3 regions of the Leptolyngbya sp. UWPOB_LEPTO1 genome follow, and region 1 is predicted to be linked to each of the others. Evidence: riboswitches for the same ligand, from Rfam matches in the RefSeq annotation. Region 1 holds a riboswitch; each other region holds the start of a gene.
What was found. Region 1 has a riboswitch for cobalamin ahead of J0L70_RS02490 (energy-coupling factor ABC transporter permease). Riboswitches for the same ligand answer to the same signal wherever they lie in the genome.
Positions count from the first base shown of each region.

Region 2: another riboswitch for cobalamin. It lies ahead of J0L70_RS06495 (CbtB-domain containing protein); the one in region 1 lies ahead of J0L70_RS02490 (energy-coupling factor ABC transporter permease).
Region 3: another riboswitch for cobalamin. It lies ahead of J0L70_RS28365 (hypothetical protein); the one in region 1 lies ahead of J0L70_RS02490 (energy-coupling factor ABC transporter permease).

Region 1 is NZ_JAFLCJ010000001.1:562,180-571,952, forward strand. Features, by position in the region: gene J0L70_RS02450 (ArsR/SmtB family transcription factor) at 1-321, opposite strand, end outside; gene J0L70_RS02455 (aldo/keto reductase) at 804-1,841, shown strand; partial or broken gene J0L70_RS02460 (NADH:flavin oxidoreductase/NADH oxidase) at 2,223-3,220, shown strand; gene J0L70_RS02465 (hypothetical protein) at 3,306-4,172, opposite strand; gene rlmD (23S rRNA (uracil(1939)-C(5))-methyltransferase RlmD) at 4,222-5,622, shown strand; gene lpxD (UDP-3-O-(3-hydroxymyristoyl)glucosamine N-acyltransferase) at 5,623-6,666, shown strand; gene J0L70_RS02480 (hypothetical protein) at 6,793-7,059, opposite strand; gene J0L70_RS02485 (hypothetical protein) at 7,198-8,118, opposite strand; adenosylcobalamin (AdoCbl) riboswitch at 8,259-8,398, shown strand; gene J0L70_RS02490 (energy-coupling factor ABC transporter permease) at 8,387-9,133, shown strand; gene J0L70_RS02495 (energy-coupling factor ABC transporter substrate-binding protein) at 9,130-9,414, shown strand; gene cbiQ (cobalt ECF transporter T component CbiQ) at 9,419-9,773, shown strand, end outside.
Region 2 is NZ_JAFLCJ010000003.1:255,807-265,579, forward strand. Features, by position in the region: gene J0L70_RS06485 (glycosyltransferase family 4 protein) at 1-589, opposite strand, end outside; gene J0L70_RS06490 (Nramp family divalent metal transporter) at 808-2,121, opposite strand; cobalamin riboswitch at 2,363-2,513, shown strand; gene J0L70_RS06495 (CbtB-domain containing protein) at 2,534-2,725, shown strand; gene J0L70_RS06500 (hypothetical protein) at 2,745-3,938, shown strand; gene J0L70_RS31960 (hypothetical protein) at 3,912-4,097, opposite strand; gene J0L70_RS06505 (hypothetical protein) at 4,109-4,390, opposite strand; partial or broken gene J0L70_RS06510 (transposase) at 4,485-5,061, shown strand; gene J0L70_RS06515 (sensor histidine kinase) at 5,290-6,537, shown strand; partial or broken gene J0L70_RS06520 (bifunctional sterol desaturase/short chain dehydrogenase) at 6,730-7,455, opposite strand; gene J0L70_RS06525 (glycosyltransferase family 4 protein) at 7,665-8,927, opposite strand; gene J0L70_RS06530 (FkbM family methyltransferase) at 9,206-9,773, opposite strand, start outside.
Region 3 is NZ_JAFLCJ010000031.1:40,853-50,625, reverse strand. Features, by position in the region: gene J0L70_RS28400 (single-stranded DNA-binding protein) at 41-424, shown strand; gene J0L70_RS28395 (polysaccharide deacetylase family protein) at 475-1,887, opposite strand; gene glgA (glycogen synthase GlgA) at 2,034-3,509, shown strand; gene J0L70_RS28385 (M3 family oligoendopeptidase) at 3,585-5,387, opposite strand; gene puuE (allantoinase PuuE) at 5,484-6,392, opposite strand; gene J0L70_RS28375 (hypothetical protein) at 6,392-6,814, opposite strand; gene J0L70_RS28370 (DUF3574 domain-containing protein) at 6,966-7,403, shown strand; cobalamin riboswitch at 7,723-7,866, shown strand; gene J0L70_RS28365 (hypothetical protein) at 7,971-8,426, shown strand; gene J0L70_RS28360 (acyl-CoA desaturase) at 8,464-9,285, shown strand; gene J0L70_RS28355 (RidA family protein) at 9,439-9,773, opposite strand, start outside.

The DNA of each region.
Region 1 (9,773 bases):
CGCTTGCTGTTGGACTCGTTCACTGATGCGATCGCACGCTAGCTCGCAAAACTCAAAAATCATTGGATCAGCGATTTCGTAGTAGGCACTTGTACCTTTCGCCTCCCGCGATAAGATTCCGGCTTGATAGAGCACTTTGAGATGCTTTGATAAATTCGCCTGCCCTAAACCTGTTGCTTCGGAGATTTCCATCACATTCATCGCGCCCGATCGCAAACAAGTCAGAATCTGAAGCCGACTCATCTCTGACAAGACTTTGAAATAGTCGGCAACAGCAGCAAGAATCGCTGGATCTGCTTTTGATGGTTTAGTTTTTGGCATAGGGTAATTCAGCAATCAATTAGGGTAATTTTATAACTAATTAGGATTATAGCCAATTACCGAACTAACTCAGATTAGAGCGTCGATCATAGATATACATAGATATGAATGCTTGAAAAGACTTGTGCTATGTCACGTGCATAGTAAGAGAGAGCATTATCAGCTTAACTCTGAAGATATAAAACCTGTGGAGACCTTCGCTCTTTAGCGTTGCTAAATGCTGCGCGGACTTCGTTTGTGTAGCCGCGAATTCCATTCGCACGGCATTTGTCGCAAACATTCTTCAATTCGGTATCAGGTCTATTTTTGAGTAGATGCTATCTTTGTGTGATTTCTTCGCTATAATACTACGGTGAATCGGCCGACTCACCGTAGTATTTCATAAAATCGCCAAATGTTAGTTTTTGCTGAGCAAATTCCGTTAATTTGGTCAAACCGATCAAGCTTTATTTGATTATTCCTTCAAGTCACAACTAGAATTTATGCAATACAATTCCCTTGGTGAAAGTAACCTCAAAGTTTCTGAAATTTGCCTAGGTACGATGACCTTTGGGCAGCAAAATACAATCGAAGAAGCCCATCAACAACTTGATTACGCTCTCGATCGTGGCATTAATTTTATTGATGCCGCAGAAATGTATCCTGTTCCACCACGTGCTGAAACCCATGGCGTGACTGAAACTTACATTGGTGAGTGGCTAAAACACCAGCAAAGAGACAAAGTGATTGTCGCCACGAAAGTGATTGGTGCAGGACGACGGTTCAAATGGGTACGTGAGGGGGTGAACAAAGTCGATCGCGATAGTGTAAAACAAGCGATCGACGATAGCCTCAAGCGGCTCCAAACTGATTATGTCGATCTGTACCAAATTCATTGGCCCGATCGCTATGTGCCACAATTTGGACAAACCATTTTTGATCCCAAGCAAGAGCGGGAAACAGTTCCCATTGCTGAACAGTTGGAAGTATTTGCAGATCTGATCAAGGCTGGAAAAATTCGCTACTTGGGACTGAGCAACGAAACCCCTTGGGGCATTACAACGTTTAGCTATCTTGCTCAACAATTAGGATTACCGAAAGTGGTGTCGATTCAAAATGCTTACAACTTATTGAATCGGGTCTTTGATTCTGCATTGGCAGAAGCTTCGTACCGCGAGAATGTGGGTTTACTAGCTTATAGTCCTTTAGCATTTGGATTTTTGTCTGGAAAGTATTTACAAGGCGATCCTGGAACGACTCGAATTACCTTGTTTGAGCAGTTTGGACAGCGTTATCTTAAACCTAGAGTCAAGGAAGCGGTTGCGGCTTATGCTGAGGTTGCAAAATGTCACAACCTTAGTCCGACAGCATTAGCGTTAGCATTTGTTCGGAGTCGTTGGTTTGTGAGCAGTACTATTATCGGTGCAACAACCCTAGACCAACTTCGAGAAAATATCGATAGCATCAAAGTTGATCTAACTCCAGACATTCTCAAAGACATTGAGGAAGTTTACACGCAATATCCCAATCCGGCTCCTTAAGTCGGTTTGCACTCAATGTCTGACCATCGAGCGTTCTGCTGCGAGGTGCAGCGGTGGGAGATGTCGATCGCATGACTAAAAATTACGAGTCGGTCAAGCAATTCGACATCTCCAGAAGAAATCTTGAGAAGCGTAGTCAGTTCGATTCGGCAATACCTGAAGAAAAGACAGAACTCATAGCCAATCAATTTGTAAAGGGGCAGAACTCCGCCCCCTAAATTCCCCATTTTGGGGAACTTTGAGAATCTTAGATCACTACGATCGTGGAAATTTTCTAAGATTTGATCAGCGTTGATCGTTAGGAATATCTCAATGTCGCATTTGTTTGAACCCCTTACCCTTCGAGATGTCACTCTCCGCAATCGCATTGTCGTCTCCCCCATGTGCCAATACTCCAGCATTGATGGATATGCCAATGATTGGCACTGGGTTCATTTAACAAGTCGTGCTGTTGGTGGAGCAGGATTAGTGTTTACTGAAGCAGCCGCGATCGAACCCCAGGGACGCATTAGCCCCGAAGATTTAGGAATTTGGTCAGATGATCAGATTGAAGCTTTAGCAAAAATTGTCACGAGTATTCATAACTGTGGTGCGGTTGCAGGCATTCAACTCGCCCATGCAGGCAGAAAAGCAAGTACTGCAAAACCGAGCAAAGGGGGACATGCGATCGATGAGTCTCAGGGAGGATGGCGACCGATTGTATCGAGTAGTGCCGTTGCATTTAGTCCCAAGCATCCAACACCAGAAGCCTTGACTGTCGAAGAAATTCAGCAAACGACTGAGGCATTTGCTCAAGCCGCGCGTCGATCAGTAGAAGCTGGATTTCGAGTCATTGAAATTCACGCAGCACATGGGTATTTACTGCATCAATTTCTCTCGCCTTTGGTGAATCAACGACAAGATGAGTATGGTGGCAGCTTTGAAAATCGCACTCGATTTCTCCAAGAGGTCGTTCGAGCAGTGCGGGAGATTGTACCAGAACGCGATTCGCTCTGGGTTCGCATCTCAGCAACCGATTGGGCAGAGCAAGGATGGACATTGAACAAAGCATTTCTCTGAGCGATAAGATCAAATCTCTTGGCGTTGATGTGATTGACTGTTCTTCGGGTGGAACGATCCCTGGCGTGAAAATCCCTCTATCTCCGGGCTACCAAGTGCCCTTTGCTGAACGAATTCGTCGAGAAGCCAAAATTCAAACGGGTGCAGTGGGATTGATCACCTCTGCTGAACTAGCAGATTATATTATCCGTGCAGGTCAAGCAGATGTTGTCTTGATAGGGCGGGAATTCTTGCGGAATCCCTATTGGGCACTTCAAGCAGCAAAAGAACTAGGTCAGGAAAAAGTCTATCCCGTGCAATATGAACGAGCCTGGATTTAATGACAGAGTGTCGCGGTCGGATGGAACCTGTATGAACGCACCTCTAGCACCTCTACAGTTGGGGCTAGTGGGGTTAGAGAGTAACCTACTTCGGATTGTCGATCGTCACTTCATAGTTCACCACTCCGAGCCAAGGAGCTTGAGGTTGCTGATAAGGTTTGAACTTCAAAGGTGCTAGATCAGCGTTGCGAATGAGGTGAGCCATAAAGTGCAGCGAACCTTGTAGCAAATCTGCGCTGAGTAAATCGCGTTCTAAATTTGTCGATCGTAGTTTTTGTGTAAACGATTTCATCAATTTCTTGAGAAAACTTGCATTCTGAGACAATTCTAAATACGCAAACGTAGCACTGCGAATTTCAGCTTCAATCTTGGCAGGATTCGTAATTCTCTGACCATCTAGGATGCCATTAAATCTGCGCTGAATGAATGTTCTTACATGCTCCGAATAAGGCTGAGCATGATATTTCTGCATCGCTTCAGATAAAAGCATCTTGGAATTTCCATTGAGCATTGCGCCAACCACCCAAGCAGCAACATCTGCCGCATAATCTGACTCTGAAGCAAACCGATCGAGCGCATCCCCTAAGCCTTTGAACTTTTCTGGAGTGGCGCGATACGTCTCGATCGAAGACCCAATATCACCCGCCCAAGAGGTATGATCTCCTGTCCAGCGCGTCAAATCTGACCATTGCAGCCCTGGCTGATTGATTTGATCCGACAAAGACGCAATGAAATGTCCAAAATCGATGTTTTCACCTGCTAAGATCACATCTTGATTGAGTTTACCTTCAATAAATGCTTGCTCAAACCCTGTCACAACCGTCCAGACTTTCGTCGTATAGCTCGGCTTCGTATAGCCGCGTAAACGATTTGTAATCTCGTAAGTCGAAGCATCAGGGTGAGATTGTTCAAAATCGCTGATAAATTGAAGAACGGTTGTGAAATCAGTCATAGGACAGAAAGAGAAGCGACACTTAAGAGAATATTAGCGAGACATTACTGTGCCCACACAATTAGACACATCATTCAGCGATAACACTACGGAATGGCGGCAAGGTGAATTGCTGGAAGTCACGATTACCGATTTGAGCGATCGCGGTGATGGAGTAGGTCGCGCAGGCTCACGCGTCGTCTTTGTGCCCGATACGGTCACCGGCGATCGCGCTTTAGTCCGATTGATGCACGTCAAGCCGAATCTTGCTCATGCGAAGTTATACAAACTCCTCGAAGCTTCGCCCCATCGGATTCGACCCGGATGTATTGTTGCTGACAAGTGCGGCGGCTGTCAGTGGCAGCATGTCGATTATGACTATCAACGAGAGGCGAAACGGAATCAGGTCGTTCAGGCATTAGAGCGAATTGGCGGATTTCGTAACATTGCAGTTGATCCCGTTCTGAATGTGAGCGAACCTCTGCACTATCGCAACAAATCGACTTATCCGCTCGGAAGTTCCAACACGCGACAAGTTCAAGCGGGATACTATCAAAAAGGCACGCATCAGATTGTAAATCTGAATCAGTGCCCGATTCAGGATGAGCGATTGAATCCTTTACTGGCTGAAGTCAAACAGGACATTCAGCAGCAGGGATGGCGAATCTATGATGAGAAATATCATCGCGGTCAATTGCGGCATTTAGCCTTAAGAATTGGGCAGCGCACAGGTGAAATCTTGCTGACGTTGATTACGGCTGATCCAGACTTGCCGAACTTAGAAGCTCAGGCTCAGGAATGGCTGCAACGCTATGAGAATTTAGTCGGTGTGTCGCTGAATGTACAGCGCGATCGCACGAATGCCATTTTTGGTTCAGAGACACATTGCATCGCAGGTCAGCCTTTCCTCTCAGAACGATTCGCAAATCTGACGTTCCACATCCGACCCGATACTTTCTTTCAAGTCCATACTGAGCAAACTGAAGCTTTGTTAAACATTGTTTTAGAACAGTTAAACTTACAAGGTGACGAAACATTTGTTGATGCTTATTGTGGAATTGGAACAATGACTTTACCGATCGCACAACGTGTCAAAACTGCGATCGGATTAGAAATTCAACCGGAAGCGATTGAACAAGCTCAACAGAACGCAAGTTTGAATGGAATCGAGAACGTCAGATTTGAAGTGGGAGCGGTTGAAAAAGTTTTACAATCGCTTGAGATTCACCCGGATTTAGTCATGCTCGATCCACCTCGTAAAGGATGTGATGCAACTGTTTTGGAGACGCTTCGACAACAGAAACCTAAGCAAATTGTTTACGTCAGTTGTAATGCTGCGACATTAGCACGAGATCTGAAATTGTTATGTGCAGATGATGCCTATCAACTGATACGAGTTCAGCCTGCGGACTTTTTCCCGCAGACGGCTCATGTTGAATGTGCTGCTTTTTTAAACCGAGTGGAGGAGTAAATGCTGTTTAAGGATCTGGTAGAAAAGTTAGGGCAATCCGTGAAGAGTAGTAGCGAAACACCTGATCTAGAAATTTCAGGAGTTTCCGCAGTACTTGATAGTAAGCCGAATACGCTGACCTATTCTGAAAGCCTGAAATTTGCAAAGCAGCTTCGAGAAACCCAAGCTGCTGCGGTGATTTTGCCTGCAAATGAGGAATTACTAGCGATCGCGAAAGAACGCGGTTTAGCTTGGATCATTGTAGGCAATCCGCGCTATGCGTTTGCTCAAGCGATCGCGCTTTTCTACCAACCTTACAAACCTGCCGCGACGATTCATCCATCTGCAATCATTGATCCGTCTGCTCAGATTGGTCAAAACGTTGCGATTGGCGCGCATGTTGTGATTGAAGCCAACGTGACAATTGGCAATGATGTTGTTATTCATCCGGGTGTTGTCATTTACCCAGACGTGATAATTGGCGATCGTACAGTTCTCCATGCCAATTGTGTGATTCACGAACGCGCTCAAATCGGTGCAGACTGTGTGATTCATGCAGGAGCAGTGATTGGCTCAGAAGGGTTTGGCTTTGTGCCGACTCGTGAAGGCTGGCTGAAAATGGAGCAATCGGGCTGTACCGTGCTCGAAGATGGCGTTGAAGTAGGGTGCAATTCTTCGATCGATCGCCCTTCTGTCGGTGAGACTCGAATTGGGCGTAATACAAAGATTGATAACTGTGTGCAGGTTGGGCATGGAGTCAAAACTGGAGAGGCTTGTGCATTTGCCGCTCAAGTTGGGATTGCCGGGGGATCTGTACTGGGCAATCGCGTGATTTTGGCAGGACAGGTCGGTGTGGGCAATGAGAGCCGGATGGGCGATGGTTCGGTTGCCTCTGCAAAAACTGGAGTTCATGCCAGCGTGGCGGCAGGACAAACAGTATCGGGTTATCCTGCGGTCGATCATCGAATTTTTCTACGATCGTCTGCTGTCTATAGCCACTTGTCTGAGATGTACAAAGCGATCAAGCAAATTCAGAAGCGCTTAGGAATGGATACGGATTCATAAGCAACGGTTGAGGAGAATTCGATCCAATTTGTATCCAGACAACTGTACCCAAGCAAAATAGTAGGGGTTCGTGCATCATCACTGATTGCTCTATACTCCTACTATTGTATTCATGTGAGCAATAGATTAACCGTCGTCTTTATCTTTGCTCTCTTTGCGATCTTCTTGATCATTCTCTCGATCGTTGTTGTTGCGAGCGTTGGATTTCTCGCCATCTTTCTCATCATCGCTATCATTATCCTTAGCTTTGTCTTCTTGGCGCTTTTCATCGCCATCTTCAGATTGATTTGAGGCTTCTTGCTCCTTGGATGACTCTTCTTTTGCCTCAGTCTCAGATTGTCCACTGCCACAACTTGTAAGTGCAGCACCTCCGATTAAGAGGGAAACGCTCACGAGGAAGACTCCTATCGTTTTTTTCAAATTCACCATAATCATTTACGCTGTTTTTAATCTCTCTTTAAGAATTTAGCGAATAGAGCTACAAACAACATTCCTCGTTTTCTATTGATAGAATTTGCTAAATTCAATGCCTTACGAAATGGAGGTCTTGAAATCGTAGACGATCGCATCATTCGTCATCTGAATCGTGCCTCCTACGGTTGCAAAGATTGAGCCAGCGTTTTGAACTAATTTTGGAACGTCAAGCGTGGTCTGAATGATGCCGAAATCGCCCGTCATCTCGATCGGAGGCGTTCCATCTTGCATAGTCACAGTTCCTGAAACTTGCAGGGTGCTAGGTTTGACTAATGCTGATAGATCAAAATTTGTTGCAAATGCTTCAAAAGGAGTTGGAATATTCAGAATCGCTTGTCCATCGTTGAAGGTGACATTGCCGCTGAGTGCATTAATTGGAATTGCGATTTCGTCATCTTGAATTTCAGGCTGGAAATCCAAGATGACTAAACCATCGTCTAGATTGACAATGCCTGGAGTGCCGTTGAAATTGAATGGATATTGATCAGAGGATTTGAAGTCGATCGATGAAAAATAACTTCCAAAAGGCGTTGTTAAATTAGATATAAGTGCCCCATTACCAAACTCGATCGAGCCTTGGACTGCTCCTGCTGAAGTTGAAAGATCGACGTCGATTGTGCCATCTGCGAATGGAACTGTGCCTGAGATCTCTTTGACCAACCTGCTGATGGAGACAACGATATCTTGAGCAGATTGAACCGAATCTGTTTGATCGCCGCTGGAAGCGGTTAAACCGCTCGTGACAATTTCTCGGTTTAGGGAATTCGAGAAATCAGGGGGCAATTGAGCGATCGCACTAGTCACTTGCGTGTTGCCCGAAGGGGGTTGTAAGTCTGTTGTCAGTCGTGCTTGATCGAACGTGAGCGTTCTACTTGCTTGCTGGAACGTTGGAAGATCAGGAAATAAAGATGAGGATGCAAAAAAGACAGGTAAACAATTGGGCTTCAGCGGCGATTTTAAGGTAGATGGCTCTAACATAAGGCGACTGGCAACTCCTGTGCTTGTACATTATCAGCCCAGTTACAGGATGGTCTACCTCTGGAGTCATAGATTAAAAGATTTCTACATCTCGACAAAACTCTACCAAAAAACTCGACTAATAGTGATACAGTGAGTCACACCTTAAATAAAGTTGGATTGGGGAAAGTGTAGTGCAAAGCTGCCGCTGTCCCGCAACTGTAAAGCGAGATTTCGCTAAGCCAGAATGCCCACCAGCTTTACGGTTGTTAGTTCTGCGAGGTACAGAATGAGGACTCGGAAATGGATGAGCCTTGCTGCAATGGCAGGGCTGAGTTTGTATTTAGTATTGGGATCAGCAACTCCAGCCCAAGCAATGCACATTGCAGAGGGTTTTTTGCCTGTTCAGTGGGCAGCATTTTGGTGGGCGATCTCGCTGCCGTTCTTTGCGTTTGGACTGCGATCGCTGACGCGGATTACACGCCAAAATCCTGAATTGAAACTGCTCTTAGCATTAGCTGGCGCATTCACATTTGTCTTATCTGCGTTAAAGCTTCCTTCCGTGACAGGAAGCTGCTCGCATCCCACGGGAACTGGACTCGGCGCAATTTTATTTGGACCTGCGGTAATGACCGTTTTAGGGGGATTGGTGCTGCTGTTTCAAGCCGTTTTGTTAGCGCATGGAGGCTTGACAACGCTCGGAGCCAATTTGTTTTCAATGGCGATCGTGGGACCTTTCGTCGCATACGGTATTTATCATTTAGTGCTGAGAACTGGGAATCAAAAAGCTGCAATTTTCCTAGCTTCAGCATTCGCGAATCTTTTAACCTATGTCACAACTTCGATCCAGTTGGCATTGGCGTTTCCGGCGGCAACGGGTGGAGTATGGGCTGCATTTCTAAAGTTTGCTGGAATTTTTGCGCTGACTCAAATTCCCTTAGCCATTAGCGAGGGCTTACTCACGGTCTTAGTCTGGAATTGGCTACAGACCTACAATCGGACTGAATTGGAAACCTTAAACTTAATGAAGACATGAGACAATCATCGACGCGACAGAATTGGTTCCTTGCGATCGCAGTCATTCTCCTCACTGTGGCTCCTTTGGTGTTTGTGCGAGCAGAGTTTAATGGAGCAGATGGACAGGCACAACAACTGATCGAAGAGAGCCATCCGACTTATGAACCCTGGTTTAAGCCCATGTTTGAGCCTGCGAGTACAGAAGTTGCAAGTTTACTCTTTGCATCGCAAGCAGCATTGGGTGCAGGTGTGCTTGGATATGTCATCGGGCTGTATAAAGGGCGATCGCAAGGTAAATAAAACCATGCACCTTTGGCTGGATACGCTTTCTCATCGCAATCGATTACGACAACTACCACCGCAACATAAATTACTATTTGCAACGATCGTACTGTTGATTGCTCTGATTGCAACTCCAATCATTCAGATCGCGATCGCAGTCTGGCTAGGAATTTGGATTGTCATCTATGCTCAAATTCCTTGTCGTATCTATTTACGGTTGCTCAGTCTTGCGATCGGGTTTTGGTTGATCAGTATTCCAGCCTTGATCCTGGGGATTGCGGATCGCTCGGCAAGCGATGCAGTTTTGGGTTTCTCACTTGGATCGACTTACTTTTATTTGAGCCAGCAAGGGATTTTACAAGCTGTCGTCATCTTGA
Region 2 (9,773 bases), on a different contig from region 1:
CGTCGATCGAGAAATTCGATTCAAAATTACCGCCAGGTGCAACGATTCTGATTTTCCGGGAATCAATGCCGTACGTTTGAATTGCGCTCTGTGCTGCCCATTCGGAATGATACACCGCCAACCGACAGCGTTCGAGGGCAGATCTCTCGTTTGCTAGACCATCCTCGAAGGTGCGATCGCACATGGTACTTCTGCGATAGTACGGGTAGAAATCAACTAATGCTGCAAATGTACCAGATTCCCAAAAGACGATCGGCTTGTCTGTGTCAACGTAGGCGATCGGCTGTGCCGATGGACTTTCTAAACTCAGAACTGCATCAATGTTGAGTTTCGAGAGTTTGCGGCTCAGTTGTCGTCCTTGATCCCGAACCAAGATCGCATCAGTACGAGGGCTGTAGTACTTCTTTAACAATTTTTTGTAGTAAGCGGCTCTCGCAACGATCGTCGGATAGGTCAGCGGATGCCTGAAATCATAGATGTAGTCAACCGATTCAAATCGCGATTCGAGCGTTGGAATCCAATGGTGGGTGTAAACGCCAAAATCTTTCTCTCGCTTGGGATCATAGATAGATACACAGGCAATTTTCATATTTCATTGAAGTAAAATTCTATTTGAATGAGATCGATGTAACCTGCACTCATGCCCTATAAACTAAGACCACAATACAGATCGTTCAGTTCAATCAAGAAGCTTACTTCTATGATTTCACTCGGAGATGAAATCAGGATGAAATATTGATGCCAGTTAGTTAAAACTTAGATGATTCACATGAAATTTCGATGGGATAGCAATCCCGATAAAGATTACTACATCCAGTTCACCACGGTTTGAATCAATAACCAAGCATTTAATCCGGCAATCAAAATTGCAACTGCCCAAGCTGTGACTTTGAGCCAACGCGGATTGACAAACTCGCCCATCAATCGACGATCGCTCGTAAACATCACCAGCGGGATCACCGCAAACGATAGCTGTAAGCTGAGAATGACTTGGCTAAAAACTAATAATCCGCCAGTACTTTGTTCGCCAAAAAAGACGATCGCAATCAACGCAGGTACGATCGCAATCAATCGAGTCGCTAACCGACGAATCCACGGCAGTAATTTGATTTGTAGAAAGCCTTCCATCACGATCTGACCTGCTAGCGTTGCAGTCAAGGTCGAACTTTGTCCAGAAGCGAGTAACGCAATCCCAAAAATAGCACTCGCAGCACTGACTCCTAGTAACGGTGAAAGAAGTTGATAGGCATCTTGAATCTCAGCAACATCCTGATTTCCAGAACTGTGAAAGGTTGCAGCAGCAACAATCAGAATCGCGCTATTGATGAACAATGCAAACGAAAGGGCAACGGTTGAATCAATGGTTCCAAATTTAATCGCTTCCCATCGCTTCTTTGGAGTGGGTTGCCAATTGCGGGTTTGGACGATCGAGGAATGAAGATACAAATTGTGTGGCATCACTGTAGCACCAAGAATGCCGATCGCCAAATAAAGCATCTGAGGATTTCGCAGGATTTCACGATTTGGCACATAGCCTTGTAGGATTCCACCGACATCAGGACGAGAAAATAGAATTTCTGCACCGAAGCAAATCCCAACGGTTGCAACTAATAGAATAATTAACCCTTCCACGTATCGAAAGCCTTTGCCTTGTAGGAAGAGCAGCGCCAAAACATCGAATGCCGTGATACATACGCCCCAGATCAAAGGCAATCCAAATAGAAGTTGAAGTGCGATCGCACTTCCAAGCAATTCGGCTAGATCGCAAGCCGCGATCGCAATCTCACACAGCACCCACAAAATAAAGCTAATTCGAGGAGAAAAGTAGTCTCGACACGCCTGAGCTAAATCCTTTCCCGTTGCGACTCCTAACCGCACACAGAGGGATTGCAGCAAAATCGCCATCAAGTTTGAGAGTAAAACAACGCTCAACAGCGTGTAGCCAAATTTTGAACCGCCTGCAATGTCAGTCGCCCAGTTACCAGGGTCCATGTATCCAACAGAAACGAGATACCCCGGTCCAGCAAAGGCTAATAGTTTACGCCAAAAACCTTTAGCGTTTGGAATTGGAATGCTGCGATGCACCTCTGGCAAACTAGGGCGATGTTCAGAAAGTGACATAAATTGAGCCTTTCATTTTTCTTTCATTTTTTAACAGTACCATCTCAAGTCAAAGCCTTTCATTTTTCTTTCATTTTTTAATGGCACTGCTTGAAAATATAAGGACAGCGCGATCGAGTTTCATGCTTCTAAAGGGTTGAATGATGGAGGTGACGACTTGCCCTTCGAGAGAGATAAGAGCGATCGCACTCATCCCCTATAAAAATGGTTAACAAAGCGAAGCGATCGTCAAAAACGCGGTAGAGTGACAAGCACGATCGGTTCTGATGGGGAGCAGCCGTCAGAAGTAAAGGGGAAAGTTTGGTGCAAATCCAACGCTGTCCCGCAACTGTAAATCAATCATGAATTCAAGATTGACCAGCCAGGATGCCCGCCGATTTCTCAAGGCTCCAATTCATCTGCGAGGTACAGAATGATTACTCGATCGCATTCGTCTTTTTCTCAGCAAGCCATTCGCTTCACGCTCTCTACGCCCGTGCAAGCAACGCTTTACGTTTCGCTCTGTGCTTTAATTCTCTGGACGATCTACTTTACGACTTATCCAGCGGCTCATGACAAGGTACATTCGCTTCGGCATCACACGCTGATGGTTTCTTGTCACTAACAACACTTGCGAGGTCGTAATGCCAAAATTAAAGCTTTCTGTGTTCATTAGCGCGATTTGCCTAATGAGCTTGATGTTCTATGGACTGATGGGATTCTCTCAAACTCCACGATCGACAATTCGCCTCACGACTGATCCGCCACTCAATCAACTCGTTCCATTCGAGGCGGAGGCAGAGGTCAATGACCCGCCTGCACGTCTGACACTTGAAGCGGTTGATGCAACGGGGCAACCTTTGCCCAATGCCAAAATTCGGGTACAGATTCTTACACCGCCTAAAAATTTCTGGTTCACTACAGATTTCCCGATCGTGGAAGGCACAAAGCTACTAGACATTGATGCGATCGCGCCTCAAGGCAAATTGCAGCTTCAGCAAACTTTTCCAATTCGTGGAACTTACCAACTATTGGTCGATGTGACTCCACAGAGCGCCAATGCTTTCACCCCTTTGAAGCAAACTCTAACGCTCTCGATTCCTGAGAACTGGATTAAGTACCGGAATTTCGCGATTTTAGCTGCTGTCTTACTTGCAGTTGGTTTACTCGGCGGCTGGATTATCGGTGGACAGCAATCGATTCAGCCTGGAGAAATTGCGCCGCAACGAGTTCGATTGTTGCTGAGTGGGGTGGTGATTATTGCGATCGCGGCGCTTCTTTATGTCAATGTCAGTGCAGAAATGGCACAGTCCGAGATGTCGATGCCAATGTCACACAGGACTGAATCTGCCCCGGAATCAGATGCTCCAGCCGTCAAGCAAGTTCAAGGACTTGAAATGCGACTATCTGGAGATAAAAGTGCGATCGTCGGTCAGCCTGCTCGATTGCAAGTGAATGTCATTGATGCTCAAACTAAGCAGCCCGTCTCAGAAGTCCAGCTAAAAGTAACAACGTCTCAGCTTGAGAACAACTGGATTGCTTTTACTTATGAGGGACTCAGTGATGCCACTGGACAACTGAGCTGGCAGCAGCAATTTTTTGATGGTGCGCCGCATAAAATCGACGTGGAGGCTTCTCCGAGTTCCAATGCAGTTCGGAAGTTTCAGCCCTTTCAAGTTGAGCAAACGATCGACGTTGAAGGAGTCGTACCTCCGCTTCAAGTTCGGTTGACAGGATTAGTTTATTTCACGAGTCTGATTGTTGTGGGACTACTGATTGGGTTTAGTATTCAGCATAAGCGGCGACTTCCATCAAGAGCAATACCTCGAAACTCGTAAACTATCTGCTACTAGAGAAATCGTGCTAGGGCAAATCAGTAAGGCAACGAGTAAGCCGATCTCAGCATCCACCCAAACCCAATTCAAGAAGTAAACTGCTAAAGCTGCGACCATTACCCCGGTCGAACTCGCTGCGTCCGCAACTTCATACAAAAACACATCGCGCAGGTTCAGATCGTGATGATGGTCATTGTGTAATCAATAAACCTCACACCATTGGTGATTAAATTGAGTCCTGCTGTACCGAGTAATGGTAAGCCCAATAGAGGTTTGGGGCTTTGTAAATGTTTGATCGCCTCTGATCTGAGAAGGATCGCAACGATCGCTAAGCTGACTCCATTAAGCAAAGCAATCCCAGCTTCAAGTCGTCTATTTTGACTGATTGCAGTTTGGCTTGCAGTGCGGCGTTGTGTGAACCAAGTCGCTAGTAGCGTGACTCCGAGCGTAATCAAATCTGAGAATAGATGCCCTGACCCTGCTAACAGCGAAAGACTATGGCTCCAAAGTCCGGTTCTCCTAGTTCAACTAGAAACAGCGTGTCACGCAGCCCAAACACCTTGGTCAGTGAAACACCTACGACAACGCCGATTAGAACTGATTTTAGAACTGATCCAAGGACAGTCGTTGATTCTGTTGATTGATGAAACGGGAGACTGCAAGAAGGGCAACAGTACGGATTATGTGAAACGGCAGTACATCGGGAATGTGGGCAAGCGAGAAAATGGCATTGTTGCGGTGACTGCTTATGGACTGTTCAAGGGCATGATTTTACCGTTGTGCTTTGAGGCGTTTAAGCCCAGAGAACGGCTCAAAGCTGGAGAAGTCTACCAGACAAAACCGCAAATTGCTGCCGCGATGATGCGCGAACTGACAGCAATGGGATTTCAGTTTGACTTGGTGCTAGCAGATAGCTTGTACGGTGAGAGCGACTGTATGCAAATCAGCACTCCAACTTTATTTTGACGCTCGTGTCGCTGAAGTTGCCTTGCATTGTGGCAATTCGCTCGAATCACGGCGTTTTGGCTGCCCGAAGACCAAGACGTAACGGCAGAGCCTTGGGAAACCTTCACTCGTACATGCCCGCAATGGCGACACCGAAATCCGCTATCGGCGCGAGATCATCGTCAGCAAGTTGATTGCACTGTTAGCGCTGGCATTGTGCTAGGCGCTCCGGACAGGAGAATGGTTAGACCAACAAAAACCGATTCTCATCAAGAATTATGGTCGCAAACTAGTGAGTCTGTTCCGGTATGAGTTAGATTACATTAGCCGCCTATTGCTGATGCCTGAAATCCCATCACAGCGATGGTCACAAGCCCTCAGTTTTTTGTCCTGTACTTAGCTGCTAAATATGTTTCAAAGAATTTACTACCGATTGCTTTTTTCCTACGTGGGAGTTCTTACCCTCACTCTGGGAACATTTGCGATCACAATTCGAGTTGCTTTTATCTACAACATGAAGCAGCAAATTACAGACAAACTTACATTACTAGGAAGAAGTGCTGCTGTGAATGCAAGGCTTGAGGGAAATCGTCTCAAACTTGAGAATTTACAGTCTGTACAAAATTTAATGAGGCAAGATCAAGCTTTACAGTGGTTCAATTTGCGAAGAGAATTAATCACTCAACAAGGCAAAGCTACAATCGCATCGCCTCTCTTGGACAATGCGCCTGTACAAATTCAAGAGAATAATGACACTTATATTCAAGTCGTAACATTACCGATTATCAACGGCAGTAATAATCAGGTGATTGGGTATGTGAGAGCAAGTCAGACTCTAGAGGAGCGCGATAGCGTCCTCGGTGAGTTGGATTGGGGATTGGCAAGTGGAATGGTAATCGCTTTAGTGCTTAGTGGCATAGGTGGATTTATTCTGACTCGTCAGGCGATGCAGCCCGTTGAAAAGAGCTATCAGCGCTTAAAGCAATTCACGGCAGATGCGTCACATGAACTTCGTAGTCCTCTGATGGCGATTAAAGCGAGTGCACAAGTTGCGATGCGCCATCCAGAAGCGATGCGCTCTGATGATGCTGAGGAATTTCAGACAATTCTACTAGCGGCTGATCAAATGACTCGCCTTACGGAGGACTTGTTACTATTGGCTCGTGATACTATCCCTTGCCAAAGTTGGAACACAGTCGATTTAGCAGCACTTTTAGAAAGTTTGGCAAAACAGTACCACTCTCAAGCGATCGCTCGAAGCATTCACTTGAGAACTCAAATTACTCACCCTTTACACGTAGTTGGTAACAGCAGCGAGTTGACCCGATTGTTTCGGAATTTGCTAGATAACGCGCTGTACTACACCTCTTCGTCCGGATCTGTGGAAATCAGGGCGAGTCGAATTGCTTCTCAAATCTGTGTGAGCATTCAAGATACGGGTGTAGGAATTGCACCAGAACATCTTGAACATATTTTTGAACGGTTTTGGCGTGCTGATCAGTCGCGTTCTCACAAAGACGGAAAATCAGGCTTGGGCTTAGCAATCTCTAAAATAATTGCTGAACAGCACAATGGCTCTATTGCAGTCGCAAGTCAGCTTGGAGATGGCAGCTGTTTTACTGTACGCTTACCCAATGCAGTTCCTGAAACACAATAAACAGAGCCGCTCAGATAGTTGCCTTGATCTGAAAGGCTGTTTGAACAGTGTCGTTTGTGGCAAAATCCAGCCCTGAAATAGCAGATCGGGCTAATCAACGAAAGTCCGAATTTAAAACTCGCGCTGAATTTACTTCAGTAGGCTTTACTATCATTGCAGCGAAGAGACAACCTATACGTTTCAAACATTCTCTTAGCGGTTCGATCGCGTAAACATCCGAAAATATAACGATTGCATTGTCTCTTTAATCGGGAACAGCACATAGGTAATCGGATTGATCGTCACGATGATGTCCTGAAAATTGCGTTTTGCCAGAGCCACGATCGCCCAAGCGACATTCGATGCCGACATCACTCCATAAGGGTTCAATTGACTCTTAAACGGACCCAGAATCAGCTTGCGAATAATACAGGGCGCATCGAGTCGTCGCATCGTGATCAAATTGCCCAACGTCCGCTTCGAGAGTTCGTATAAAGGACTAAATGCCGGGTTGACCTCCGCCTCTGAAGTGTTAATCCAAAGCTCTTTGAGAGCTTTGTGCGAGGATTCGGTTACGGTGTCTAAGAACAACTCCGCCAGCTTCCAAGTTGAGAAGGTGTTCACTTCATAAGACTTCTGGATCGCCTCTGGTGAGCGATCGCCATGCACATTTACGCCATGATTGAGAATGAAAATATCGACTTTCTGGAGGCGCGATCGCAGTTCTTCTTCGGCTCCAATCCGCCACTGCAAGACTTCGACTTTAGAATCAAATTGAGCCGTATCGTTCGTGGTCAGCGCTACCACTCGTGCCCCATGTTTCGTTAACTCTGTGACCAATGCCTGTCCGAGTGTCCCAGATGCACCCGTGATCGCCACAACCTTATTTTTTAGAGACAAACTGGCTCCTAGCATTTTGCCTATGATTGTAAAGTGACCATAGAAATAAGCATTCGGTTGATCGAAATGATGTCGCCAGTGATAGGTACGATTTACAGCAGCAGCGTGGGCGCACTAAACATTGCCATCGCTTCTGAAACATCATTATCATCATTATGAAGTTGCCCTCGCTGGTATGGTTGTGAACTGGCGATCGTTAAATCTGGACGATAGGCTTTGGTTTGAGAAGCAGCGAAGCAGGCGGGAATTCAGAATATTGAGAATTGTCGATCGATCGACAATTCGATTGAGATCGGATATCGTCTACGCAGCAGATCGAAAGCAGTTGATCGCCAAATCGAAGGAAGCCGATTCAACACTGGAACTCGCTGATGATGACGATGTTCTCTTAGCAGATCTTCATAGAGTGCTTCGACCTGAGAAATGTTATTGCTCAAGGTATACCGCTCTTCTACACGCTGTCTAGCGTTCTCTCCAAGTAGTCTCGTCCAACTCTCATGATCCCGAAGCTGTGGGAATAACACTCTAAGCTGTGAAGTCACCCGCTGAGTTTCCAACACAATTCCCGCCTCATCTTCGAGAACTTCCCCATCTGCCCCCGCATCTGTCGCAACACACGCAACCCCACATGCCATTGCTTCTAAGAGCGAAAGCGATAATCCCTCAACTAACGAAGGCAAAATAAAGACATCAGTGCTGCGAAGAACGTTAACGCGATCGCGTTCATCCGCTAAAAATCCGAGCCATTTGATCCCCTGTTCTTCCCCATAAAACGGAATCAACAAATCCGCGAGTTTGCCATGATTTCCAACAATCACAAGCTTACAATCATCGCCCATATTTGCCTGTTTCCAAGCCTTCAGCAGCGATTCAACGTTCTTTTCAGGTGCAATTCGACCTTGATACAAAAACAATCGTTTTACGCCTAATTGAGCTTTGAACGATGAAGCTCCGGGCGAGTATCTCTCGTTATCAACGCCGTTTGGAATCACCGCAATTCTTTCTGCTGGAACACCTAGCTTGATTAATAAATCACGTTGAACTCCGGAGAAGATAATGACTCGATCGTATTTCGCCAAAGAGGGTGCATAAAGCCGATACATCAGGTATTGAGTCCCTGATGTAATGTTACGAAGTTTGCGATCGAATGCGGGATGAAACGTCGCCACCAAAGGCAAATTCAACGCCTGACAAATCTCAGGCAGCATGAAATCAAGCGGCGATAATGTTAGCGAAGCATGGACAATATCTGGTTTTGACGCGAGATTTTTAAGCGCTTGTTCCAGAATTTTGGCAGATTTTGAGGTGGGAATCGTATAAATCTGCGATCTATATAAGAACGGAATCTGATTTTCTCTAAGATCGAGAAAGTTATAGGGGATTGCTTCTTCCTGTGCAAAATGGAAGAAACTGACTTGATGTTCGCGATCTAACAGAGCGTTTGTAACTTCTCGACTGTAGGTAACGTTGCCGCAAAATGGCGTTTTCTTGCCAAGCCAAGCGATGTGCATTTGAGTTTAGTTATAGAAACTAAGAGTTAAGTGAAGCTTAAGGTGATAGAAACAACAGATCTTTGAGGGTTAAGCTTTCTATGTTTGAGGGTCATCATTGGCATGTGAAATATACCAGGTTGATGGCTTCTGAAACATCGTTTGAGAAAGCTCTCCAACTTTCATCAGATTGGAAGTTGGAGAGCATAGATTGAGTGTGAGGTAATGACGACTGATTACTTTGCTGACCTAATCACTATTCGCCTCTTCTAGACATAGAATCAGCTATCAAGAAAGCGTTATGCAGCAAAATAGTTCAATGCATTCCAAGCATAATGGCGCTTCAATCGAGTGATCCACTCTAATCGCGCCATCAACTCCTTGTGTCGAGCTTGAGAAACACCGCCGATCTTGTACCAGTGCCACTCAACATACAGCTTGTTGATGTAGTAAATCGAGCCATCCTCAATCATCTTCTCAAGAACAGGATATTCAGCACCTTCAATATCCATTTTGACAACAATGTGATCGGATAGATCAAAATTGTTCAAAATCCATTGACTGAAATCCATGCTCTCTACGTGCCGAGGATTTGCGTAATCAAGCTGTCTACCATAGATAAGTGGAACACGCTTATCAGGCATGACACTAGAGGTTTCAGGATGACCAACAAAAAAACTCAGCCCATTGTTGTGAGTCCAAACCGCTTTGTTGTACACCTCAACCTTTGTATCAGGATGCTTTTCAATCCGGGTAGAAATTGTAGGAATCAAATCAGCGTTGGGTTCAAAAGCAAAGAACTCAAATTCAGAACGTCTCCTGATAGCTCGTTCTAACACTTTGCCAACATTGCTTCCACAATCAATG
Region 3 (9,773 bases), on a different contig from region 1:
AGTTTATTTGCTAAACACGATTTAAAGCTGGAGATTTTTCATGTCGAGTGCTGGACTCAATCAATGGATTGTTAGCGGCAATTTAGCGGCTGATGCAACCGTGAAAACAGTAACGCTTAAAGATGGTAGAGAAGCGAAAGTTGCAGAAGCAACAATCTATGTTCGGAAGTCTCGCAATCGGGAAGAATCTTTTACAGTGTCTTTGAGCATTTGGGAGAAATCGACAGCTTGGCGAGTATTGCCATATTTGAAGAAAGGGTCGTTGATTATTTGTACTGGGGCAGTTGAGCCAAATCCATTCATTTCAAGCAATGGAAACGTGCCAAGAGCAGGCTTGCAGATGACAGTCATTGATATACATCTCGATCAAGTAAAAGAAGAAGAGATGGAAGATGTAGAAGAACCTGTTGCAGTTCCGGCTTAGAAAAAGTAGTTTGAAATGAAAAGCGATCGCACCTCTGCGATCGCTTTTTGCTAGCTTAATACAGACTTACCTCTGCGATAAATCTCACGTGCGTAATCCGTCCATGCTCCTTGTCCCCAATATCGAAAGCAACTTGTTTGAAGCAACAAGTTATAGAGTAAAGCTTCTTGATAATGAGGATGACTAGTATCAATTTGATGAAACAATGCGCTTAGTTCTGTCATCGGTTCTAGAACATTCTCATAGCCTTTTACCCAGCTGAGATCATTTGTCCAAGAAGCGCCATCAATGTGAAAGCGATCGTCATTTTGTTTGAGATTCGCGATCGCTTGCTCTACAGTTTCAGCATGATGATCAACTCGTCGCCAGATTTTGTGTTGTTGGACGGCTTGAACTTTTGGATAGTCGTTGGGGCTAATACCTGATGCTTCAAGTAGCTCTAAATATTCAGTTCCATTGATTGCAACAATGCCTGAATTGTTATTGCCGGAATCTCGGATTTCGTGGTAAATGCGAAAGAAATCACGCGGATATTCATTCATCATTACGCCGCCATTTTCACCATCAGCAATTTGGGAAACTAAAGATGGAATTTGGGTGTGATTGAGTTGTTGTTTTGATCGTGTTTTTGCCTCAAAGTAAGGCTGCATTTGAGCCACTAATTTTGTATCTGAACCTTGAGTTTTGATTAATGCAGTAATTGAGATTGTTTCGTGATTTGAATTGCGCGCGACCAGTTGATTAGGAATGTATTTCTGGTCATGAGGTAGGGGCGAACCATCGAGACATTCTACAGAATGTTCTTGGACAAGCAGCCATTGGTAACCACATTCTTTTAAGGCTTTAATGTATTGAAAGAGTGTGTCGGGGTGATTTGGGAGGTGCATTTCTGGGGGAGAGAAGCCTCTGACACGCTTGAGAGCCTCGTCGCCGAAGATGGATGCAAAATGATGTTGCCAAGCCTGGATATGGAGTTTCAGGTCAGGAATGGGCGTAGAAGGGACAACGGCATGACTCCACATCGTTCCGAGCCATTCGACGTAGGGTTGAAATTCGCGATCGCAGGTAATTCGCTTGAGATGATTCAAAATGTCGTCACGCCCCATTTGCTGAAATCCCCAGAGGAGATTACCAGAATAGTCGAGCATAATGCGGGGATTGCAGCCTTGAGAAACCAGTTCAGGAATAAATTCTCCTATACGGCTATAGCACCAAGCGAAGGGAGCCGCGTTGTGGTTATCGCCATCGTTTGGATGCTCGAACATATGCTGGAGATTGCTGATCAATTCGCCGTTTCTGCCTACGGGGATCGTGGGTTGGTGCATGTGGAGGGCACAAGCGAAGGCGGATTGGATAGAGTCAAGGCGGAGATTTGTGGTGGGAAGGAAAACGGGATCAGAGGAATAGGAGATTTCCGAACCGCAGATCGGTGGGAAACTAGAGGTCGTCAGCGTGTTTGCCATGGGGAGATCCTTGAGTCTGTAGGGTCAGATCTTAGATCAGACGTTCTCAAAAGAGGTTTAAGTTTTGAGGCGACTTGCAAAAAATCAAGGTTACGTATTGAATAAAGACATCAAAAAATGAATTTTTGTTAACTAGGGGGATAGAAATGTATATTGTGCAAATTGCCTCCGAGTGTGCGCCAGTGATTAAGGCGGGCGGTTTGGGGGACGTGGTTTATGGTCTGAGCCGGGAATTGGAGAATCAAGGGCATTGTGTAGAGTTGATTCTGCCTAAGTATGACTGCATGCGGTACGACCATATCTGGGGGCTGCACGATGCATATCGAGATTTATATGTCCCCTGGTTTGATGGGTGGGTTCATTGTTCGGTGTATTGCGGCTGGGTGCATGGTCGGGTTTGTTTCTTTATTGAGCCGCATTCGGAAGATTTTTACTTCGATCGAGGAGTCTATTACGGTTGCGATGATGACAACATGCGGTTTGCATTCTTTAGCAAAGCGGCATTAGAGTTTTTGCTTCAAAGTAATAAGCGACCTGATGTGATTCATTGTCATGATTGGCAAACGGGCTTGGTTCCGGTGATGCTATTCGAGATTTATAAGTATCACGGAATGGCAAATCAGCGAGTTTGCTATACGATTCATAACTTTAAGCATCAAGGATTTGCGGGGACGCAAGTTCTCGAAGCAGTGCAGTTGAGACGACCTGAATACTATTTCAGCTATGACAAATTGAGAGATAACTTTAATCCGTTTTCGATCAATTTTATGAAAGGTGGAATTGTTTATGCAAATGCAGTAACAACTGTCTCACCTCATCATGCCTGGGAAGCTCGACATACAGATGTGAGCTATGGATTAGGACATACTTTAGAAGTCCATCAAGATAAGTTCTCTGGAATTTTGAATGGATTGGATTATGGCTTCTGGAATCCTGAGAACGATCGATATCTGCCTTATCATTACTCGGCGGAAACATTTGATCAAAAGGCTTATAACAAAAAGGCTCTGCGAGAGCGATTGTTGTTAGAAGATTCAGATAAGCCGATCGTCTGTTTCATTGGACGATTAGATGATCAAAAAGGGGTGCATTTGGTGCATCATTCGATTTACTATGCCTTAGAAAGAGGGGCACAGTATGTTTTATTAGGATCGGCAACGGAGTCGTCGATCGACAAATGGTTCAGACATGAGAAAGAGTTTCTGAATAATAATCCCGATTGTCATATTGAGCTTGGATTCAATGAGGAGTTATCGCACTTAATCTATGCAGGCTCAGATATGATTGTTGTGCCGAGTAACTTTGAGCCTTGTGGTCTGACACAGGTGATCAGTTTGAAGTATGGAACTGTGCCGATTGTTCGAGGCGTGGGAGGGTTGATCAATACGGTATTCGATCATGATTATGATCAAAATCACCCACCTGAAGAGAGAAACGGATTTGTATTCTATGACAAGGATAACTATGCCTTAGAGTCCGCGATGGGACGAGCTTTTGATCTTTGGGGACAGAATCGGCAGGTCTTTAATCAGTTGGCGATTCAGGGAATGAAGTATGACTATTCTTGGACGGAATCAGCTAAAGAGTATGCGGAATTATATAACAATATTCGGCATAAGTAGCAGTTGACAGAGCTGGATAAATTCTGAGAGGCTCCAGTGAACTGTAATTCACTGGAGCCTCTTTGTTTAAGTCATTTACAGGCTAGCTTGCAACTGATCTAGTAGATTCTCAACATAGGTTAAAGCTCCCCGGATTGTTGCGGGATCTTCAATGTCAACGCCAACATACTGACGCAGTGCAGTCACTTGGTCTAGGCTGCCACCTGCGGCAAGTAGCTCTAAATACCCAGGAATAAAGTCTTTCCCAACTTCGAGATACTTCTGATAACAAGCAAGACTCACAATGTTTGATGCTGTGTACTGATAGCAGTAGAAGGGCTTGAAGTAGATATGTCCGATTCTTGCCCAATCGTATTGATGTTCAGGCAGAACTTCAACTGCATCACCACAAAGAGTTTGATACAATTTCATCCATTCTTCGTTGACAAAGGAGTGATCAAAACTGCTTTGAGCGGCACGTTCATGAACAGCTAGCTCCAGGCGGCTAATTGTGCTTTGCCGGAATAATAGATTTAACTGATCTTCAAGTTGTCGTGTGATCAATGATTTCGTCAAAGCCTTATCGTCTTTAGCTTGTTTCAGCAGATAGTCTAGCAACAGCAATTCATTGAATGTTGATGCGATTTCAGCTAGCACCATTGGAGGATTGCTGTTGAAGTAGGTTTGTCGATCGTCAATCCAAGCAAAATGCAATCCGTGACCCATTTCGTGTGCTAGGGTGAACAACGAATTGTAGTCATCAGTGTATGACATCAGTAGATAGCTGTGTTTGCCGTAGGTGTAGGAACAGAATGCACCACCGCGTTTGCCAGGTCGGACTTTTGCATCGACCCAATTTTTCACGAAGAATTCTTCTGCTCGACGGGCATAGTTTGGATCAAACTGATCTAATGCAGAAAGTAGCGTTTCGACTCCTGTTTTGTAGGTGACGGGTGGGGTTGCTTCAGTTCCCCAAGGCGCATAAAGATCGGTTGTGCGGATTTTCTGTCCTAGCGCTTGACCTTTTAGGGTGTAGTAGCGCTGGAAAAGATCAAAGCGATCGCCTGTACCCTGCATAATCGCTCGAAATACAGGCTCAGATACTTCATCTGCTAGCAGTTGCTTCTGCAAAGTAGATTCATAGCCGCGCATCTGGTTTTCGATCTTGTGATCTTGTGCTACGGAATTCAGAATGTAAGCATACAGCGAATTATGCTGTTTCATCACTTTCCGAACAGATTGATAGCCTGCGGTTCGGATTTCTGCGTCGGGGTGATAGAGCAATGCACTCAGTTCTGATTCGGTGCTGACGATACGACCATCGGGAGTCGTGACAGGTTCGTATTCTTGTTCGCCCAGGTGAACTGATCTCAGTTGGATAAATGCTTGTCGTCCCGTTAAGCTATCTTGGTTGCGGGTTTGTTCAACTTCTTCAGAGAGCGTGTGGGGTCGGTACTTCGCAATGCGATTGAGATAATGCTGATAGGTTGCTAGGGTAGAAGCTTTTTGTAGGGTTTCAAATTTGGCAGCATCTAATTTTTGCAGTTCGAGATCAAAGAAAAGAAGCTGATTTTCAACGCCTGTGAGCGCTTCCATGACTTTATCTAGAAATTGCTTGGCTTCGGTATTGCGGGTGTCGGCGGAGAAGATGAGCGAAGGAAACGCATAGAGATAGCCGGATTTTTCAGCGATCGCTTCTAATGTTTTAAAACACTCTGCTAATTGATCGGCGCTCAAATCTTTCACCTTGCCGCGATGTGCATCCCTAAACTCGCTGGCTTGTTGCTGCAACGACTCTAAATCTTGAGAGAAATTTGGATCGCTGAAGTTTTGATATAAATCAGATAAATCCCATTCTTGTGGATTGTCCAACTGCATCCGGTCAATCGCTTGTGTCATTCCATTAGCTCCTTAAACGGACTCATTATGATTACGCTTTGACTTCGATAGTAACACAGTAATCAATTTTGAACGGGAAGGCATCCGCGTTCTGGGTTATTTCGGTTGGTGATGTTCGTGCCAGTGTCGAGCAATATCAATTCGACGACAGAGCCAAACGCGATCGTGCTGCTGCACATAGTCCAAAAATCGCATCAGTGCAGCGGCTCGTCCAGGTCGTCCAACTAAGCGACAGTGTAAGCCAATGCTCATCATTTTTGGTGCAGTTTCACCTTCTGCATAAAGCACGTCAAACGCATCACGAAGATAGGCAAAAAACTGATCGCCAGAGTTAAACCCTTGAGACGTGGCGAACCGCATATCATTGTTGTCCAACGTATACGGGATGATCAGATGCGGCTTTTGGTCGGTATTGACCCAGTACGGGAGATCATCGGCATAGCTGTCAGAACTGTAGAGAAAGCCGCCTTCCTCAATTACAAGTTTGTCGGTATGTTCGCTGCTGCGCCCGGTGTACCAACCAAGTGGGCGACTGCCTGTGACACGGGTGTGAATGTCGATCGCTAATTTGAGATGCTCTCGTTCAGCTTCTTCTGAAAAGTCTTTGTATTCAATCCAGCGGTACCCATGACTGGCAATCTCCCAATCTGCGGCTTTCATCGCAGCAACGGCTTCGGGATTTCGCTCTAATGCCATAGCGATACCATAGACGGTGACTGGAATTCTGCGTGATGTAAACATGCGATATAACCGCCAAAATCCGGCACGGCTGCCGTATTCGTAACAAGATTCCATATTCATGTGGCGCATTCCCTGGAAGGGAGCCGCGCCAACAATTTCTGACAAGAACGCTTCCGAGGCGGGATCACCGTGGAGGACGCAGTTCTCGCCGCCTTCTTCGTAGTTGATGACAAATTGAACTGCGATTCTGGCTTGATCTTTCCATTGGGGATGGGGTGGATTTTGTCCGTAACCCACGAGATTGCGCGGATATGAATCAGGCATCAGCAATTGACCGATAAAAGTTGCTGATTCAGAAATATAACAAGATCTCGGACGGTATGCAGCATACCAATATCCAAACGATCGCGAATTTCAATGCCAAAGCGATCGTGAAAGTCCTCACATAAGGTACATTCCCAATCGAACCAGCAGACCAAAGGCAGTTGAAGATCCTCGGTTAAGCGATCGCTTGGGGTAATTTTTGCGAATTGCAACCCGGAATACGCTTCCATTTGCTGATAAACGAAAATTGCCAGATCTTGAGAAATTGAAAGCGGTTGCCAAAATGAGCGATACCAATCCTCGGATGTGCGAGTGGGGCGAGTTCGCATTGCCTGATTGATCTGTCGTCGAATGCTGAGGTCAGGACTCAGATCGGCGTAGGTTCTGATATTTAGAACGATATTATCTAGCTTGCGCCACATGCTCCCTATTATCCGTTTGCCATCGGTTTGTCTCAGTATTCCCACTCAGAGATCGATTCAAGCTATCGATTTTTCGAGGTTTTAAAAATCGAGCGATTGCATGAAGAATTGCACTTCAACGTGAGAGAGCAGAGAATTTGAGGTTGATGTGATGAAATCTAGATTCCACTTAATTTTAGGAGTGGCAGTCGGGCTGATTGTGCCGCTGCTGGTTTTCGCAAAGGTTGATGAATCTGTGGATCAATCTTGCCAGTTGCGACCGCATGGCAAGGCTTTTATGCGAACAGAGTTATTTTTTGGATTCGCGAAACCAGATCGCTCAGAAGTGACTCAGGTTGAATTTCAGCAATTTGTCGATCGCGTTGTGACTCCGTTATTTCCTGAAGGACTGACAAGGGTAGCCGCGAAGGGGCAATATCGGAATTCGCAGGGTAAGGTTGTGGCAGAAAACTCTCAACTTTTGACGCTACTGTATCCGATGAATGTTGAGAGTAGCAAGAAGATTGATCAGATTCGAGCCGCTTATAAACAGGCATTTCAGCAAGAATCTGTGTTGCGCGTGGATGAGCGATCGTGTGTTTCGTTTTAATGGTCAACTTGATAGTTTAATTTCTGAACGAGTCTCATCTTTATCGGGCATAGCGTTAGAGTTTTACGCGACATGATCGCTCAGAGGCAACGGTTCTGAGGAATCGCGGCTTTTTAGATCAGCGAACAATAGGACGGCTAACTAGCGATTTGGTATTCTCGTCAACAACATGGAATGTAACCGATATGTGGATCTGTGCAAAATGTGAGAGCCTTCAGAGACTACTTTAGTAAACTATTTATGATGATTGGCTCATTTTCAATCCAGTTTGAGTGGGTGAAGTGCGGCAAAGATGAGTCTAATTTTGCTTGATCGTGCTACTCTCTAGATGAGTATCGGTTCTGATGGGAATCAGCCATTAGACGCAAGGGGGAAAGTTCGGTGCAAACCCGACGCTGTCCCGCAACTGTGATAAGAACTGTGTTCTTTGAGTCAGGATGCCCGCCGATGCATAGCGCCTCTTTAAGAGGTATGTCTGTTGTGTTTCATCTGCGAGGTACGGATGATGATGGTTCTTAGTTTCTTAAAACGGATTTGCTTCCCTATTTTGCAGTTCAGGGGAAGTTGATGAGGTTTCAACATTATGATTTGCGATCGCATTTTGATCACTGGCAAGATCTGGTTATTCAGCAGAATTTTTTGCAGATAGGGTTCACTAGCTGGAATGGCTATTTGAGACTAGGGCGAGGACTAGTAACCTGCAAGATTACGAATCGGATCAATGCTTCAATGAATTTGAGTATTGATTCTGTAGTCTTTGAGCAGGAGTTCGTCGCGCAGGCACAAGTCGAGCTATATTTGCGAATGCTTGAAGTTGATAGCCAAGCTGGGGTTGCGATTCACGAGGCAATCGCGACGTATGACCCAACTCAAGCGATCGTGCTTCTGGCGAGACGGGATCGCGAAGTTCAGGTCAGTCTACTGCAAAACCTAAAAGTCTCTCCTGCTGATTGCTATAAACAAGTGCGGCACCGTTGGAGTGAGTTTCAACTAGAAGCCACAGAGCGCAATCGTGCTGAGTGATCACGCTGATTTTATCCAAACCGTTTGAGCAAAATTCATGACCGATGTCCGTTTGACTTCTCCACGTCCTCGTTGGACTGTAATTACTGTTGTTGTTTTCTTGCATTTAGGAGCCTTACTTGCACTGTCTCCCGCTTATTTTAGTTGGTCAGCCGTTGGAGTTGCTCTATTCTTGCATTGGCTGACGATCGGGCTAGGAATCTCTTTAGGATTCCACCGCTTAGCAACGCATCGCAGTTTCAAAACGGTCAAATGGTTAGAATACTTCTTTATCTTGTGTGGCACATTGGCAGGTCAAGGAGCCGTGAAGGGTTGGGTCGGCTATCATCGAATGCACCATTTGTTTGCAGATCGGACTGGTGATCCACATGATTCGACTCAGGGATTTTGGTGGAGTCATATCAGTTGGCTGATGCACGAGGTTCCATCTCATTCAGAACTGCATCGATTCACCCAAGATATTGCTCATGATTCGTTTTATCAGTTTTGCCACAAGCACTACATTGCTTTACAGATTGCATTAGCTGTTTTGCTTTATGGTCTCGGTGGAATGCCCTTCGTAGTTTGGGGAATTTTTGCGCGATTGTTTGTTGGCTTTCACAGTACGTGCTTTGTCAATAGTGCATGTCATACTTTTGGCTATCGGAACTATGCGGTCAATGATCGATCGACGAATTGCTGGTGGGCAGCATTGCTGACTTTTGGAGAAGGATGGCACAACAATCATCATGCTTATCAAGCTTCGGCGCAGTTTGGCAAGCGCTGGTGGGAAGTGGATCTGATATGGTTGACGATTCGACTGTTGGAGAAATTGAAACTTGCAAAAAATGTCAAGACTGCTCATCTAGTAGAGTATTGAATCTCACACAACTAATTTCCAATATTCAAATCGACAAAAGCCCGTACCCGTTCCAGAACAAGCATTTACCTTGTGATGTGAATCTTCCAGCCATCGCGCTTCGATGCGATCGCTCTCGCTTGTGAATCAGGTTCAAGAGCGATCGCAGTTCTCCTAATCTTTCAGTGTTGCAACACAGTCGATCTCAACCAAAACATCTTTTGGCAAGCGAGCGACTTCCACACAAACTCTTGCGGGTGCAGTTGCTTCATCAAAATATTTGGCATAGACCGCATTCATTGCCGCAAAATCGTTCATGTCTTTCAAGCAGACCATCGTTTTGACAACATCATTGAGCGACGAACCAGCCGCTTCTAAGATGGCTTTCAAACTGGTCATGGCTCGTTCGGTTTGAGCCGCAACATCGCCAGCACCGACAATTTCACCCGTCTGCGGATCGAGTGAGATTTGACCTGCGACAAAGACTAAACCTTGAGCCACGATCGCTT